DNA from 2 places in the Pseudoalteromonas sp. J2K-J599 genome. Region 1 is predicted to be linked to the other one. Evidence: predicted binding sites of a transcription regulator. Region 1 holds the regulator's gene; the other holds the start of a gene.
The links. The regulator ArgR, encoded in region 1, controls arginine synthesis, uptake and breakdown. The targets are predictions, from matches to a motif close to ANTGAATANNTATTCANT.
Positions count from the first base shown of each region.

Region 2: a site for ArgR is predicted at 1,565-1,582, ahead of argC (N-acetyl-gamma-glutamyl-phosphate reductase). Genes of this name have one in related genera too.

Region 1 is NZ_CM200271.1:3,297,006-3,300,432, reverse strand. It holds gene AC5NT5_RS14870 (ABC transporter ATP-binding protein) at 1-66, shown strand, start outside; gene AC5NT5_RS14865 (Dyp-type peroxidase) at 115-1,014, shown strand; gene argR (transcriptional regulator ArgR) at 1,022-1,489, opposite strand; gene mdh (malate dehydrogenase) at 1,715-2,647, shown strand; gene ispB (octaprenyl diphosphate synthase) at 2,733-3,427, opposite strand, start outside.
Region 2 is NZ_CM200271.1:860,378-863,804, forward strand. It holds gene AC5NT5_RS03880 (aq_1923 C-terminal domain) at 1-306, shown strand, start outside; gene argE (acetylornithine deacetylase) at 360-1,508, opposite strand; gene argC (N-acetyl-gamma-glutamyl-phosphate reductase) at 1,733-2,743, shown strand; gene argB (acetylglutamate kinase) at 2,744-3,427, shown strand, end outside.

The sequences.
Region 1 (3,427 bases):
TTTGAAAATAATGATCAGGTTATAATAAAAATAAAACCTCACACGGTGAATTTTTTCGAATCGTAATTAATTTGTTATTCGCTGTGTTTTTATCTGTAAAACTAAGGAATAACAATGGCGCAAGCGCAATCAGGGATTTGTGCTGAAGCAAACTTACACGGTTTGCACTTATTTTTTAATGTGTTTGATGGTCAAGACGAATCACTTCGCGCAAAGTTAAAACAAGTAAGCGCTATAGAAGAAGAGTTTAGCGATCAATTTTCAGAATCAATGCTCTCTTGTATGGTTGCTATTGGTGCGCAATACTGGCCGCATATCCTCCCTGAATACATTCCAAGCGAATTACAGAGCTTTCCCAATATAACCCATAGCGATCACCAAATGAGCGTACAACCGTGCGATTTATTTGTGCAAATTCGCTCTGACCGTGAAGATGTTAACCATTTATTTGCGCTGCAAATTTTAAAATTATTTGCCCCTGATGTTGAGCTGGTGGAGCAAATTCGGAATTTTCGCTTTTTAGATGGTCGTGATTTTAACGGTTTTATTTATGGTGGCGACACCGCACATGGAAGAAAAAAGCGCGCTACGGCTTTAATCAGCAACCCTGGTAGCTTTGAAGATCAGGGGAGCTATATTCATGTTCAGCGTTATAAACATGATTTAACTATGTGGCAGCATTTATCATTGAGTGAGCAAGAGCAAATAATGGGACGTACGCGTCTTGATAACACGCTAATTACCCCAGCGATCGAAACCAGCCATGCTTCGCGAAGTGAGCTAAAAGACGAACACGGACAACCGCTACTATTAAATCAAAGCATGCCTTATGGCGACGTGTATGAGCAGGGAATGTTATCAATTACATGCGCTTGTACGGGCACCGCATTTGAAAAAGTACTTAATAGTCGTTTAGGGGAAGGGGATTGCTACGACCACTGGCTTGATTTTACTCAAGCCGATATGGGATCTGCTTTCTTTGCACCTTCAATAGGGTTTTTAAAACAAATTTAGTTTGCTATTAAACTGTATCAAATAAAATGCGAACACGTTCAAGTGTTACATCTATTTCAGATATTTTAGCAGGAGCGATAAAAATAGTATCGTCGCCTGCAATTGTTCCTAGTACGCCATCTGCTTTACCTAATGAATCTAATAAACGTGCAATAAGCTGAGCAGCACCTGGGCTGGTACGAATGATGATCATCATTTCGTTGTGCATAATGTCGATTACTAATTGGCGTAATGGGCTTTTAGCCGTAGGTACACCCATTTCAGCAGGTAAGCAGTAAACCATTTCTTGTTTGGCATTACGTGTGCGTACAGCGCCAAATTTACTTAACATGCGTGATACTTTACTTTGGCTTATATTGTCAAAACCTTGATCTTTTAACGCATCAACTATTTCGCCTTGAGAGCCAAAATTTTCTTCTTTTAATAGTGATTTAAATGCTTTTACCAGTGCTTCTTGTTTATCTTGTGGTTGCATAGTCTTTATTCGTTTTTGTTATTTATGCCGCAAATTCTACACAAAAATGAATAATTATGCAGCAGTTGTTTAGTTAACTTGCCAGTTTGATGCGTTAAATCACATAAGTTTACGACTATGGTCGAAAATATACTTGAAATAGACAGGATAAATTTGTTTTTAGTCGCTAATTTCATTATCTTAAGAGCCACAAATGTTTCCTACCTCAAATTACGGAGAATTCCAATGAAAGTTGCTGTATTAGGTGCTGCAGGCGGTATCGGCCAAGCGTTGTCTTTATTATTAAAAACAGGCTTACCAGCTGGCTCTGAATTATCACTTTATGATGTTGCACCAGTAGTACCAGGTGTTGCGGTTGACCTTTCTCACATCCCAACAGATGTTAAAGTTGCAGGCTTTGGCGCAGACGATTTAAATAAAGCGCTTGAAGGCTCTGACATCGTTCTTATCCCAGCGGGTATGCCGCGTAAACCAGGTATGGATCGTGCTGATTTATTCAATGTAAATGCTGGCATCATCAAAACGTTAGCAGAAGGCATTGTTGCCAGCTGTCCTAAAGCGTTAGTAGGTATTATTACTAACCCAGTAAATGGCACAGTTCCAATTGTTGCTGAAGTATTCAAAAAAGCAGGTACTTACGACGCTAAACGCGTATTCGGTATTACTACGCTTGACGTTATTCGTTCAGAAGCATTTGTTGCTGAACTTAAAGGCGTAGACGTAGCAACTGTAAAAGTACCAGTAATTGGTGGTCACTCAGGCACAACTATTCTGCCTCTACTTTCTCAAGTTGAAGGTGTTTCTTTCACTGATGAAGAAGTTGCTGCACTTACTCCACGTATCCAAAATGCGGGTACTGAAGTTGTAAATGCTAAAGCAGGCGGTGGTTCAGCTACGCTATCTATGGGTGCTGCTGCAGCTCGTTTTTGTATGTCTTTAGTTAAAGGCCTACAAGGTGAAGAAGTTGTAGATTACGCTTACGTTGCTGTTGAAAATGGCGATGCAGAGTACTTTGCACATCCAGTACGTTTAGGTAAAGACGGTGTAGAAGAAATTCTTTCTTACGGCGAACTAAGCGCATTTGAAACAAAAGCAAAAAATGACATGCTTGAAACTCTGAAAAAAGACATCAAAGAAGGTGTTGATTTCATGGCGTAATAGCCGCTTTAAGCAACAAAAAAGCCTGCATTTGCAGGCTTTTTTATTGCTCAGAATTAATGTCACACTGTGTAACTAGTTAAAACTAGTGGTCGCGGTCAACCGCAATACGGGCAAGGCTTATAAGTGCTTGCTTATAGTCAGACTCAGCTAAAAAGTCTAAACAGGCAATGGCTTTTTCGGCCTCAAGCTCTGCTTTTTGCATTGTAAACTCAAGCGCATTAGTTTGTTTTAGTGCAGTTAAAATTTCCTCTAAATGCTCCATACCATTACTGTGCTCTATTGCATCACGAATAAGCTGTGTTTGCTGCTCGCTACCATGTTGCATAGCATAAATAAGCGGAAGGGTTGGTTTGCCTTCAGCTAAATCATCGCCAATGTTTTTACCTAGCTGCTCAGCATCTGCATTGTAATCGAGTACGTCATCTACTAGTTGAAACGCAGTACCTAAATGCATACCGTATAGGTTTAGTGCATCAAGTGTCGCTTGGTCTTGCTCTGTGATAATGGCAGCAAGGCCTGTAGCTGCTTCAAATAATTTAGCCGTTTTAGAGTAAATAACCTGCATATAGCTGGCTTCAGTCGTATCTGGGTCATTGCAGTTCATCAGCTGCAATACTTCACCTTCAGCAATAATGTTTGTTGCATCGGCAAGTACTTGCATAATCTGCATTTTTCCAAGGCCAACCATAAGCTGAAATGAGCGAGTGTAAATAAAGTCACCAACCAATACGCTAGCAGCATTACCAAATTCAGCATTTGCTGTAGGCGTGCCACGCC
Region 2 (3,427 bases), 1.3 Mb from region 1:
AATGTTAGCTTTGCCTTAAATAACCAAGGTAAATTAAAAGATTTACTATCAAGCGAGCTTGAAAAGCAAGGTATGACGCTTGAGCAAATGGAAATGACGCTAGAACAACAGTTACAACAAGCTCCTGTAACTGAAGATATTGCAGAGGCTTTAACTAGCTTTGCGAAAGGTTTAAATTCATTCAGTGTGTCTGCAAAGCTACCTGAAGGTAAAACTATGATGGAAATTAACCAACAAGTTATGATGCTAGTAGGGCAACCTGAAGAACTAGTTAAGTTTATTAACTTAGAAGTTAAAGGTGATTAGGCCTTAGTTCTGTATTAATAAAGGCGCCAATTGGCGCCTTTATTGTAATCTTATTAGCTAAAGCAATTTGCTTTTATAAGATCAGTGATTATTTGTTGTGATGATTTTATTTTTTCCATCGCTAAAAATTCATCAGGCTGATGTGCTTGGTTAATTGAGCCTGGGCCCATTACAATCGTTTCACAACCGAGTTGCTGGATAAACGGCGCTTCAGTGCAGTAATTTACCGCGACCGCTTTTTGCCCCGCTATTTTTTCAGCCATTTTTACTAAAGCACTGTCGGTGCTCCCACTAAATGCCGGTATTGGTTCATGTAAATCAATAACGCTCACCGCATTTGGGTATTGCTGATTTATCTCTTTCGTTGCATCGAGTACTAATGCTTGTAGTTCTTGTACACTTAAACCTGGTAATGGGCGCATATCTATATGCATTTCACAGCAACCACAAATTCTATTCGCGTTATCGCCGCCATGAATATTACCTAAGTTTAATGTTGGATAAGGGATTTCGAAGTGGTTTATTGAATACTTATGCTTTAATTGTTCTTTTAAGATCATCAATTTTGTAATCACTTTATGCATTACTTCAATGGCGTTAAGACCACGTTCGGGATCGGAGCTATGCCCAGAGCGACCAACCACTCTTATTGCTGTACTCATATGGCCTTTGTGCATAAATACTGGCGTCATATCAGTAGGTTCGCCTATTATACAGCGCGCAGGTTTTAAATTCGGGTGCTTACATATTTGTTGTGCACCAGCCATCGTTGTTTCTTCGTCGGCGGTGGCAAGGATTAAAATAGGCTGAGTTTGCTGCTTTTCATCAAGTTCACTAATCGCTTGTAATACAAAAGCAAAAAAGCCTTTCATATCAATACTTCCTAGCCCATACAATTTGTTATCGAGTTCGGTAAGTTTAAATGGATTATGGTTCCAACGACTGTCATCAAAAGGCACTGTGTCGGTATGACCTGCTAGCATTAATCCGCCATCACCTTCTCCGCGTTTTGCTAATAAATTATAGCGTCCTTTACCTCCTTCTAATTCTATAATTTCACACGTAAAACCGATTGTTTCGCACCAACTGGCTAGGAGTTCAATTACGTTTTTATTGCTCATACACAGGTCGTCTTCAATAGCACTAATAGAAGGGGCTGCAATCAATTGTTGGTACATGGAAATAAACGAAGGCAAAGGCATAAAAAAATCCAAAATTATTATTCAATTTAATTGCATAACAATATAAAAGTATTTATGATGAATATCAATTCACTTTTTAAGCATAAATATATTAAAAGTAACGCCATGAAAATAATGCGACGATAATCAAAATTCATTAATAAAAAAGACTTAATTAGCGTCTAAGCTAGTTTAAGCGAACATTATAGATAAGTAGTAATTAATTTTAAGATAACGAGTAACAAATGAATGTAGTGATTATTGGCGCAAGCGGATACAGCGGCGCAGAGTTAGCAAGTTTAGTTGCTAAGCATCCAAACTTAACTTTAACAGGCTGTTACGTATCTGAGGGTAGCTTAGATAAAAATAAATTGCTAAGTGATTTATACCCAGAGCACCTTGGCTTACTAGACTGTCCTTTACTTCCTCTTAGCGTATCAGCTTTTGATGACATTCAAAGTGATGCTGATTACGTATGCTTATGTACCGATCACAAAGTAAGTGTTGATCTAGCTCCGCAATTTTTAGCTATGGGTAAAAAGGTATTTGATTTATCTGGTGGCTATCGTTTAGCAAGCAATGACGACTACGTTACTTACTATGGTTTTGAGCATCAACATCCAGAGCTTTTAAATGAAGCGGCTTACGGTCTAGCTGAGTGGAACCATGATGCTATCGCTAATGCAAAGCTAATTGCTGTTGCAGGCTGTTACCCAACAGCAGCGCTTAATGCGCTAAAACCGCTTAAGCAAGCAGGCTTATTGAGCAGCGAAAGTATTATTATTAATGCGGTTTCGGGCGTTACAGGCGCAGGGCGTAAAGCCAGTGTAGGAACGCATTTTTGTGAAGTGTCGCTTGCACCTTATGGTTTGTTTAACCATCGCCACGGCCCTGAAATTGAACAACACCTTGGCCACAAAGTGTTGTTTACACCGCACTTAGGTAATTTTCCGCGCGGTATTTTAGAAACTATTTATGTACAGCTTAAGCCAGGCGTTACCAAGGAAAACGTTGCATCGGCTTATCAAGTACTTTCGAGCGAGCCATTAATTCGTTTATTAGGCGATAAAGTACCTTCAATTAAAGGTGTAGCTAAGCAGCCATTTGTTGATATTGGCTGGCAGCAACAAGGAACGCAGTTAATTGTTATGTCTGCTATTGATAACTTATTAAAAGGCGCTGCTGGACAAGCTTTGCAGTGTATTAATATTTCTATGAATTTAGATCATACCACTGGATTAAAAGGAGCGTTTTAAATGAGTAAAAAAACGTGGGTAATTAAACTAGGTGGTGCAGTACTTAATACAGAAAATGCAGCAAAAGCGTTGTTTGATGTATTAAATGAGCAAACAAATGATGAATTTGTCATTGTACATGGCGGTGGCGCTTTAGTTGATACATGGTTAAAACAAGCGGGTTTTGCCAGTGCTAAACACCAAGGATTACGTATTAGCCCAGCAGAGCAAATGCCTTATATAGTGGGTGCGCTTGCAGGTTGCGCTAATAAACAATTAATGACTCAAGCTATTAGTGCTGGGCACAAGCCTGTCGGCTTAAGCCTTTTTGAGGCAGGTGTTACTGCCACTCAAAAGCTAAAAGCGCTTTGCTTGGTGGGTAAATGTAAAAGCAACGACGATTCTATTGTTAATGATTTACTTAAAATCGGTCGCCTACCCATTGTTAGCTCTATAGGCTTTGATGAGCAAGGGCTTTGGTACAACGTAAATGCAGATGAAGCAGCAGCGGCTATTGCTAGTAACTTAAATGCTGAGCTTATTTTTATGACGGATGTTGAAGCAGTGCTTGACGAAAATAAACAGCCGTTACATCAACTTGACACAAAACACATTGATACTTTAATTACAAATGGAGTAATTGTGGGCGGGATGGAGGTCAAAGTTAAGACCAGCCTTCACGCTGCCCAACATTTACGACGCGGT